DNA from 3 places in the Kosakonia radicincitans DSM 16656 genome. Region 1 is predicted to be linked to each of the others. Evidence: predicted binding sites of a transcription regulator. Region 1 holds the regulator's gene; each other region holds the start of a gene.
What was found. Region 1 encodes CRP, which controls carbon source genes, mostly activating them, when cyclic AMP is high. Its sites were predicted from a motif close to ATGTGANNNNNNTCACAT; they were not measured.
Positions count from the first base shown of each region.

Region 2: the regulator CRP is predicted to act here: its motif matches at 1,372-1,389, upstream of rbsD (D-ribose pyranase).
Region 3: the regulator CRP is predicted to act here: its motif matches at 1,311-1,328, upstream of hpt (hypoxanthine phosphoribosyltransferase).

Region 1 covers NZ_CP018016.1:404,953-408,238, reverse strand. Annotated here, with positions in the region: gene Y71_RS01885 (phosphoribulokinase) at 1-100, shown strand, start outside; gene Y71_RS01880 (OsmC family protein) at 130-534, opposite strand; gene crp (cAMP-activated global transcriptional regulator CRP) at 846-1,478, shown strand; gene Y71_RS01865 (YccS/YhfK family putative transporter) at 1,527-3,286, shown strand, end outside.
Region 2 covers NZ_CP018016.1:5,777,584-5,780,869, forward strand. Annotated here, with positions in the region: gene rbsA (ribose ABC transporter ATP-binding protein RbsA) at 1-861, opposite strand, end outside; gene rbsD (D-ribose pyranase) at 869-1,288, opposite strand; gene kup (low affinity potassium transporter Kup) at 1,493-3,286, opposite strand, start outside.
Region 3 covers NZ_CP018016.1:4,680,682-4,683,967, forward strand. Annotated here, with positions in the region: gene can (carbonate dehydratase) at 1-618, shown strand, start outside; gene hpt (hypoxanthine phosphoribosyltransferase) at 647-1,183, opposite strand; gene Y71_RS22515 (glucose/quinate/shikimate family membrane-bound PQQ-dependent dehydrogenase) at 1,388-3,286, shown strand, end outside.

The sequences.
Region 1 (3,286 bases):
GGATACGCTGGTGGTACCGGGCGGCAAGATGGGGCTGGCGATGGAATTGATTATGACGCCGCTGGTGCAACGGCTGATGGAAGGGAAAAAGATTAAGTAGCCCGGCAAACCGATCGCCGGGCCAGGGCATCAGGCTTCGATAACCTCGTAGGAGTGGGTGATCTTCACGGCCTTCTCCAGCATCAACGCTACGGAGCAATATTTTTCTGCCGACAGATCCACCGCGCGGGAAACCGCCGCGTCTTTCAGCGCCTTACCGGTGACGATAAAGTGCAGATTGATGTGCGTAAACAGACGCGGCGCTTCTTCACGGCGCTCGGAAGTCAGCTTCACTTCGCAGTCGGTCACGTCGTGGCGTCCTTTCTGCAGGATGGAAACGACGTCAATTGCGCTGCAACCGCCCGCAGCCATCAGCACCATCTCCATCGGACTTGGCGCTTTATCCCCGGAATTACCGTCCATCAGAATTTGGTGGCCAGATGCGGACTCACCCAGGAAGGTTAACCCTTCAACCCATTTCACTCGTGCCTGCATTTTATTCACTCCGGAGTAGTAATTTTCTCCACAGATTACGCGTACATAACAAAACTCGCAACGGAAGGCGACCTGCGTCATGCTGAAGCGAGACACCAGGAGACAGGCGTGAAAACCTATGCTAAAACAATCTGGATGCTACAGAGATAAATGGATGTTACGCATGTATGCATGACATCGTAGATTAGAGGCCGCAGATAACGCTGACGGCCTACTTCTCAGGACATGAGAAGCTTTGATTGCAACCCCGGAAGCAGGCTGAAACTACATCCCCGCTTTCGGAGCCAGCTTATAACAGAGGATAACCGCGCATGGTGCTTGGCAAACCGCAAACAGACCCGACTCTCGAATGGTTCTTGTCTCATTGCCACATTCATAAGTACCCGTCGAAGAGCACGCTGATTCACCAGGGTGAAAAAGCGGAAACGCTGTACTACATCGTTAAAGGCTCAGTGGCAGTGCTAATCAAGGATGAGGAAGGTAAAGAGATGATTCTCTCTTACCTTAATCAGGGTGATTTTATCGGTGAACTGGGCTTGTTCGAAGAAGGTCAGGAGCGCAGTGCCTGGGTACGCGCCAAGACCGCTTGTGAAGTCGCCGAGATTTCCTACAAAAAATTCCGTCAGCTTATCCAGGTGAACCCGGATATTCTGATGCGCCTCTCCGCACAGATGGCGCGTCGCCTTCAGGTGACCTCGGAGAAAGTCGGCAACCTGGCGTTCCTGGACGTAACGGGCCGTATCGCGCAGACGCTGCTGAATCTGGCAAAACAGCCGGACGCAATGACTCACCCGGACGGCATGCAGATTAAAATCACTCGCCAGGAGATTGGCCAAATCGTTGGCTGCTCCCGTGAGACTGTCGGCCGCATCCTGAAAATGCTGGAAGATCAGAACCTGATCTCCGCCCACGGTAAAACCATCGTGGTATACGGAACACGTTAATCCGTAAAACGGCGCATCGTTTACCCGGCGCGCCGTTTTTCTCTCCTCATGTGGCGCAGGCTGATTTATCACCCCGAAATCAACTACGCACTGCGACAAACGCTGGTGTTATGTCTGCCTGTGGCGATTGGCCTGCTCGTCGGCCATCTGCAACAGGGTCTGCTTTTCTCACTCGTTCCCGCTTGCTGCAATATTGCCGGTCTCGACACGCCGCATAAGCGTTTCTTTAAGCGCCTGATTATTGGCGGCAGTCTGTTTGCGGGTAGCAGCCTGGCTGTGCAATTGCTGTTGGCGGAAGATCTTCCGCTGCCGCTGATCTTTACCATGCTGACCCTGCTACTGGGCGTCACGGCCGAGATCAGCGCATTGCACGCGCGCTTACTGCCCGCCTCGCTGATTGCCGCCATCTTCACGCTCAGCCTCGCCGGGAATATGCCGGTGTGGGAACCACTGCTGATCTACGCGCTGGGCACGCTGTGGTACGGGCTGTTTAACTGGTTCTGGTTCTGGATGTGGCGGGAACAACCGCTGCGCGAATCGTTAAGCCTGCTCTACCGGCAACTGGCTGATTATTGCGAGGCCAAATACAGCCTGCTGACGCAGCACGCCGATCCGGAAAAAGCCCTGCCGCCGCTGCTTGCACGCCAGCAAAAAGCGGTGGATATGATAAGCCAGTGCTATCAACAATTGCATATGCTGGCGGCCAATCAGCATAACGACTACAAACGCCTGCTGCGCGTTTTCCAGGTCGCGCTGGATTTGCAAGAGCATATTTCCGTTAGCCTGCACCAGCCGGAAGAAGTACAAAAACTGGTTGAACAAACCCATGCCGAGCAGGTGATCCGCTGGAATGCGCAGACCGTTGCCGCCCGTTTACGCGTGCTGGCGGACGATATTCTCTACCATCGGTATCCGACGCGTTTCACGATGGAGAAGCAAATTGGCGCGCTGGAAAAAATCGCCCGCCAGCACCCGGATAATCCGGTAGGCCAGTTCTGCGCCTGGCACTTTAGCCGCATCGCCCGCGTACTACGTACGCAGCGTCCTCTGTACATCCGCGATTTGATGGCAGAGAAGCAGCGTCGATTACCATTTCTCCCGGCGCTGAAAAGCTATTTGTCCCTGAAATCCGCCGCGCTGCGTAATGCGGCGCGCATCAGTGTGATGCTCAGTATTGCCGGCCTGATGGGCAGCGCCCTGCATCTGCCGAAGCCCTACTGGATCATGATGACAATTATGTTTGTTACGCAAAATGGTTATGGCGCGACACGCGTACGCATTGTCCACCGGGCGGCAGGAACCATTGCCGGGCTGGTGATCGCCGGGATCACGTTGCACTTTCATGTTCCGCTCGGCTTTACGCTGACGGCCATGTTATTGATTACGCTGGTCAGCTATCTGATTATCCGCAAAAACTACGGCTGGGCGATGGTCGGCTTTACCATTACCGCGGTGTACTCATTGCAACTGTTGACCTTAAACGGCGAAGAATTTATTGTCGCGCGGCTAATCGATACCTTAATTGGCTGCCTGATCGCCTTTGGCGGTATGGTCTGGCTGTGGCCGCAATGGCAAAGCGGTTTGCTGCGCCAGAATGCCCACGACGCGCTGGAAACAGACCAGCAGGCGATTCGCCTGATCCTCAGCGATGACCCGCAGCCCACGCCGCTCGCCTGGCAGCGTATGCGCGTCAACCAGGCACATAATGCACTTTTTAACTCGCTCAATCAGGCAATGCAGGAACCGGGCTTTAACACCCGTTATCTGGAAGATATGAAGTTGTGGGTGACGCACAGTCAATTTATTGT
Region 2 (3,286 bases), 450 kb from region 1:
CATCAACCCGGCGACGCCAAGGATCTCGCCTTTGCGCAGGGTGAAACTGACGTTTTCCACGCCGGGACCACACAGATTATTGACAGTAAGGCGCACTTCGCCCGGCGCTTGATCCAGACGCGGGTATTGGTCTTCCAGCTTGCGGCCAACCATCATTTCGATCAGCGTATCTTCGGTGAGCGTCGCCACTTCACGCTCGGCGATAAACTGCCCGTCACGGAAAACCGTCACATCATCGCAAATCTCGAAGATCTCTTTCAGACGATGGGAGATATAGACAATGCCGCGCCCCTGCGATTTCAACTCGCGGATCACGCGGAACAGCGATTCAGTTTCGGTGTCCGTCAGGGCATCGGTGGGTTCATCCATAATGATGACCTGTGATTCGTAGCTCATCACTTTGGCGATTTCGACCATTTGCTGATCGCCAATGGAGAGTTCGCCTACAAGCCGATCGCTCTTAAAGCGCAGATTCAGTTTGGCCAGCAGCTTGTCGGCTTCAGCAAACATCTTTTTCCAGTCGATTTTGCCGAAACGATTGACGAACTCACGTCCGAGAAAAATGTTCTCAGCAATGGTGAGCTGCGGGATCAGGTTCAATTCCTGGTGGATGATGCCGATACCGGCTTCCTGCGATGATTTTGGGCCGTTAAAGGTGGTCTCTTTTCCCAGCCACAGCAGCGAACCAGCGTCACGGGTATAGATGCCCGTAAGCACTTTCATCATCGTGGATTTACCGGCACCATTTTCGCCCACCAGCGCCATCACACGGCCAGGATAGACATTCAGCGCCGCGCCGGAAAGCGCTTTAACGCCGGGGAATGCTTTATCGATCCCCTTGAGTTGCAGTAACGCGTCCATGATGGCCTCAGAAAGTGACGCCAGCACAGAGAATGATATTCGCAAACGGGGAACACTCCCCGCTGCGAATCACCGCATGACTGTCCGCGGTGTGTTTTTTAAACTGCTCGTGCGTAACGTACCGCACTTCTATGGTGTTTCCCTGGTGTTGTTGCAGTTGCTCAAGAGACTTAAGCAACGTTTCGTGGAGCTGCGGATTATGTTCTTTGATTTCCAGCGCCAGGATAGCGGATTCAACCTGCATTTCGGTTGTCACCACATCCAGCACCTGCATAAAGGACGGTACGCCCTGCGTTAGCGCCATATCGATTCGTTGCGTATTACGCGGCACCGGCAACCCGGCATCACATACCACCAGCGTATCGGTATGACCAAGACGAGAGATAACTGACGAAATGTCAGTGTTCAATACACGACCTTTTTTCATTTTTTATGCTCCACTAGCGAAACGTTTCGCTGAACGCAGTGTAGTACAAAGAATAATCTTATAACTATGTCTCAGTTACAGAAGTGTGATCGATATCGAAACGTTTCGCGTCTGAATGTGATGAAAAAAACAGCTTGATTATCTTAAATGAAATTAACAGGCATAAATAACAAAAACCCCTCATAATTAGGGGTTTTATAAACGCTAAATTTCAACCTGTGTTCCCAGCTCGATAACCCGGTTTGGCGGGATTTCAAACTGGTCCGGCGCGCGCAACGCGTTGCGCTGTAATACCAGGTAGAGCTTACCGCGCAGCCGCAAATACCATGGTCGTTTACCGAGAATCAACGACTCATGCGACATAAAGAAGGAGGTTTCCATCATCCGGCAATTGAGCCCCTCCAGACCACAGCGGTGGAACACCTCTTCAACGTTCGGCGTTTCGCGCCAGCCGTAACTTGCCACCACGCGCCAGAAAGTTGGCGACAACTGTTCAATTTGCACCCGACGCACATTGTGGACGTAAGGTGCATCTTCAGTACGCAGCGTCAGCAGAATCACGCGTTCATGCAACACCTTGTTGTGCTTCAGGTTATGCATCATGGCAAACGGAATGACATTCAGCGCGCGGGACATGTACACCGCCGTACCCGGTACACGAACCGGCGGCGATTTCTCCAGCGACGCAATCATCGCCTCCAGAGAGTTGCCGTGTTCGTGCATACGGCGCAGCAGGCGGAACCGTTCGCTTTTCCAGGTAGTCATCACCAGGAACATCACCATGCCGAGCGTTAACGGCAACCAGCCGCCGGAGACGATTTTATCGAGGTTCGCCGAGAACAGCGGCACATCAATACTCAGGAATAAAATCAGAATCAGCCCCACCAGCACTTTATTCCAGTGCCAGTTTTTGCGTGCCACGGTCGTGGAAAGAATTGAGGTCAGCACCATCGTCCCGGTAACGGCAATACCGTAAGCCGCCGCCAGATTGCTGGAGTGCTCGAAGCTGACAATCACCAGCACCACCGCAAAATAGAGCAGCCAGTTAATGAAAGGGATATAGATCTGCCCGGATTCCATCTCCGAGGTATGAATAATACGCATCGGCGCCAGATAACCCAGACGCACGGCCTGGCGAGTCAGGGAGAAGACGCCTGAAATAACCGCCTGCGACGCAATGACCGTCGCCAGCGTGGCGATAATCAACATCGGGATCAACGCCCACTCCGGTGCCAGCAGGAAGAAGGGGTTCTTAATCGCTTCCGGCGTTTTCAGCAATAATGCGCCCTGGCCAAAGTAATTCAGCGCCAGCGACGGCAGCACCACAATAAACCACGCCACGCGGATCGGCAGCTTACCGAAGTGTCCCATATCCGCATACAGCGCCTCGACACCGGTGATCGACAGCACCACGGCGCCAAGCGCAACAAAAGAGACCGTCTTGTACTCAAGGAAGAAATTCACCGCCCAAAGCGGATTCAGCGCCTGCAACACTTCAGGGTTTTCGATAATACCGCGCGCGCCGAGTACGGCCAGAATCAAAAACCACGCCAGCATGATCGGTGCAAACAGTTTCCCCACCAATCCGGTACCGTGCTTCTGAATCATAAACAGCAGGGTTAAAACGATAATCGACAGCGGCACAATCCAGCTATCGAGCGAAGGCGCGACAATCTCCAGCCCCTCTATCGCCGACATCACCGAGATCGCGGGAGTAATAACCACCTCACCATAGAAGAAGCTACCGCCAATCAATCCCATGATCACCAGCATCGAAGTCATTCTGGCCGAAGTGTTGCGACCGGCCAGCGACATCAGCGTCAGAATACCGCCTTCACCGGCGTTATCCGCGCGCATGACGAATGTCAGATACTTAATGGAGACCACAAAAACCAGTAGCCAGAAGATCAGTGACAAAAAGCCGAAGACGGCATCGCGCTCAACACCGAAACCAAACTGACCAGACAAACATTCACGAAGTGTATAAAGTGGGCTGGT
Region 3 (3,286 bases), 1.5 Mb from region 1:
AAAATGCTGGTGGAAGAAGATCCCGGTTTTTTTGCCACGCTGGCACAAGCACAAAAACCGCGTTTCCTCTGGATTGGATGCTCCGATTCCCGCGTACCGGCCGAGCGCCTTACCGGCCTCGAACCCGGCGAGCTGTTTGTTCACCGTAATGTCGCCAACCTGGTGATTCATACCGATCTGAACTGCCTCTCCGTTGTGCAGTACGCGGTGGATGTGCTGGAAGTCGAACACATCATCATCTGCGGTCACTACGGCTGCGGCGGCGTGCAGGCGGCGGTTGAAAATCCTGAACTTGGGCTTATCGACAACTGGCTGCTGCACATCCGCGATATCTGGTTTAAACATAGCTCGCTGCTCGGCGAGATACCGGCAGAGCGCCGCTTCGATACCCTGTGCGAGTTGAACGTCATGGAACAGGTTTACAACCTGGGCCATTCAACAATCATGCGATCCGCCTGGAAACGCGGCCAAAAAGTGACGATTCACGGCTGGGCCTACGGCATTCACGACGGTCTGCTGCGCAATCTGGAAGTGAGCGCTACCAACCGCGAATCGCTGGAGCAGCGTTATCGCCAGGGTGTCTCCAACCTCAGTAAGAAGCACAACAACCACAAATAATCACTCGGGGCCAGCGGCCCCGATTTTTTTATTCGTCCAGCAGAACCACTTTGCCGACATACGGCAGATGACGGTAGCGCTGAGCGTAGTCAATCCCGTAGCCCACCACAAACTCGTCAGGAATAGCAAAGCCGACAAACTCCACCGGCACATCCACTTCGCGGCGGGAAGGTTTATCCAGCAGCGTACAGATCGCCAGCGATTTCGGTTCGCGCAGGCTAAGAATTTCACGCACTTTCGACAGTGTGTTGCCGGAATCAATAATATCTTCGACGATCAACACATCTTTGCCGCGAATATCTTCATCAAGATCTTTCAGGATTTTCACGTCACGCGTGGTGGACATACCGCTGCCATAGCTGGAGGCGGTCATAAAATCGACTTCGTGAGAAACCTGCACTTCACGGCATAAATCCGCCATGAACATAAATGATCCGCGCAGCAGGCCCACCAGCACCATTTCGCTGCCGCTGTCTTTGTAACGCTCAGTGATTTGACGGCCCAGTTCAGCGATACGCGCTTTGATCTCCGCTTCCGGGATCATCACTTCCACAGTGTGTTTCATTTTACTAACCATTTGATTTAAAGAGTAAATTACTCAAGTTCAGGAGATTTCCCGAAGAATTGAGAATTAAGACGCAAAGTATACCAGCAAATTGATTTCCATTGGCTATCGAACAAGAAAGCTCATTTTGTGATGACGGTCACATTTGTTAATGACTATAATTAATTGCTATCAAAAAATTAACAACTTAGATGAGTGTCTTTTATGGCGGAAACAAAAACTCAACAGCCACGGCTCCTGATTACGCTGACAACGCTGTTTGCAGCGCTTTGCGGGCTGTATCTGTTAATCGGTGGAGCCTGGCTTGTCGCCATTGGTGGCTCCTGGTACTACCCGATCGCCGGTCTGGTGATGCTGGGTGTCACCTGGCTATTGTGGAAAGGGAAGCGCGCTGCGCTGTGGCTGTATGCCGCACTGCTGCTTGCTACCATGATCTGGGGCGTGTGGGAAGTCGGTTTCGATTTCTGGGCGCTGACGCCGCGAAGCGATATCCTCGTCTTCTTTGGCATCTGGCTGATTCTCCCCTTCGTCTGGCGGCGACTGGTTATACCATCCGGCGGGGCCGTCGCAGCGCTGGTGGTTGCCCTGCTGATTAGCGGCGGGATCCTCACCTGGGCGGGCTTTAACGATCCGCAAGAAGTAAATGGCAGCCTGAGTGCTGATTCAACGCCGGCCGCGCCTATTTCGCAGGTAGCGGATGGCGACTGGCCGGCCTATGGCCGCAACCAGGAAGGCCAACGTTACTCGCCGCTGAAGCAGATCAACGCCGACAACGTGAAGAACCTGAAGGAAGCCTGGGTGTTCCGCACTGGCGATCTGAAGCTGCCGACCGATCCGGGCGAACTGACCAATGAAGTGACGCCAATTAAAGTCGGCGACACGCTGTATCTGTGTACTGCACACCAGCGTCTGTTTGCCGTTGATGCCGCAACCGGTAAAGAGAAGTGGCATTTCGATCCGCAACTGAATGCCAATCAATCATTCCAGCATGTCACATGCCGCGGCGTTTCTTACCATGAAGCGCGCGCCGACAATGCCAGCCCGGACGTGGTTGCCGATTGTCCACGCCGTATTATCCTGCCGGTGAACGATGGCCGTCTGTTTGCCATCAACGCTGACAACGGTAAGCCGTGTGAAACCTTTGCCAACAAAGGTATCCTGAATCTGCAAACCAACATGCCGGACACCACGCCTGGCCTGTATGAGCCAACCTCGCCGCCGATCATCACGGATAAAACCATCGTGATTGCCGGTTCGGTGACTGATAACTTCTCTACCCGTGAAACCTCCGGCGTTATCCGTGGTTTCGATGTCAACACCGGCAAACTGCTGTGGGCCTTCGATCCGGGTGCGAAAGATCCGAACGCGATTCCGTCGGACGAACATACCTTCACCTTTAACTCGCCGAACTCCTGGGCACCTGCGGCCTATGACGCGAAACTGGATTTAGTCTATCTGCCAATGGGCGTTACCACGCCGGATATCTGGGGCGGTAATCGCACGCCGGAGCAGGAACGCTATGCCAGTTCAATCGTGGCACTGAATGCCACCACCGGGAAACTGGTGTGGAGCTACCAGACGGTTCACCACGATCTGTGGGATATGGATATGCCGTCGCAGCCAACGCTGGCAGATATTACCGTTAACGGCAAAAACGTTCCGGTCATCTACGCGCCGGCGAAAACCGGTAACATCTTCGTGCTGGATCGTACCAACGGCAAGTTGGTTGTTCCGGCGCCGGAAAAACCGGTACCGCAAGGCGCAGCGAAAGGTGATTACGTCAGCAAAACCCAGCCTTTCTCTGACCTGAGTTTCCGTCCGAAGCAAAACCTGAGCGGCGCGGACATGTGGGGCGCCACCATGTTCGACCAACTGGTGTGCCGCGTGATGTTCCAGAAACTACGCTATGAAGGCATCTTCACTCCGCCGTCTGAGCAGGGCACGCTGGTCTTCCCGGGTAACCTGGGTATGTTCGAATGGGGCGGCATCTCTGTCGATCCCGATCGTCAGGTAGCCATTGCTAACCCGATGGCGCTGCCGTTTGTGTCGAAGCTGATCCCGCGCGGTCCTGGTAACCCGATGGAACCGCCGAAAGATGCAAAA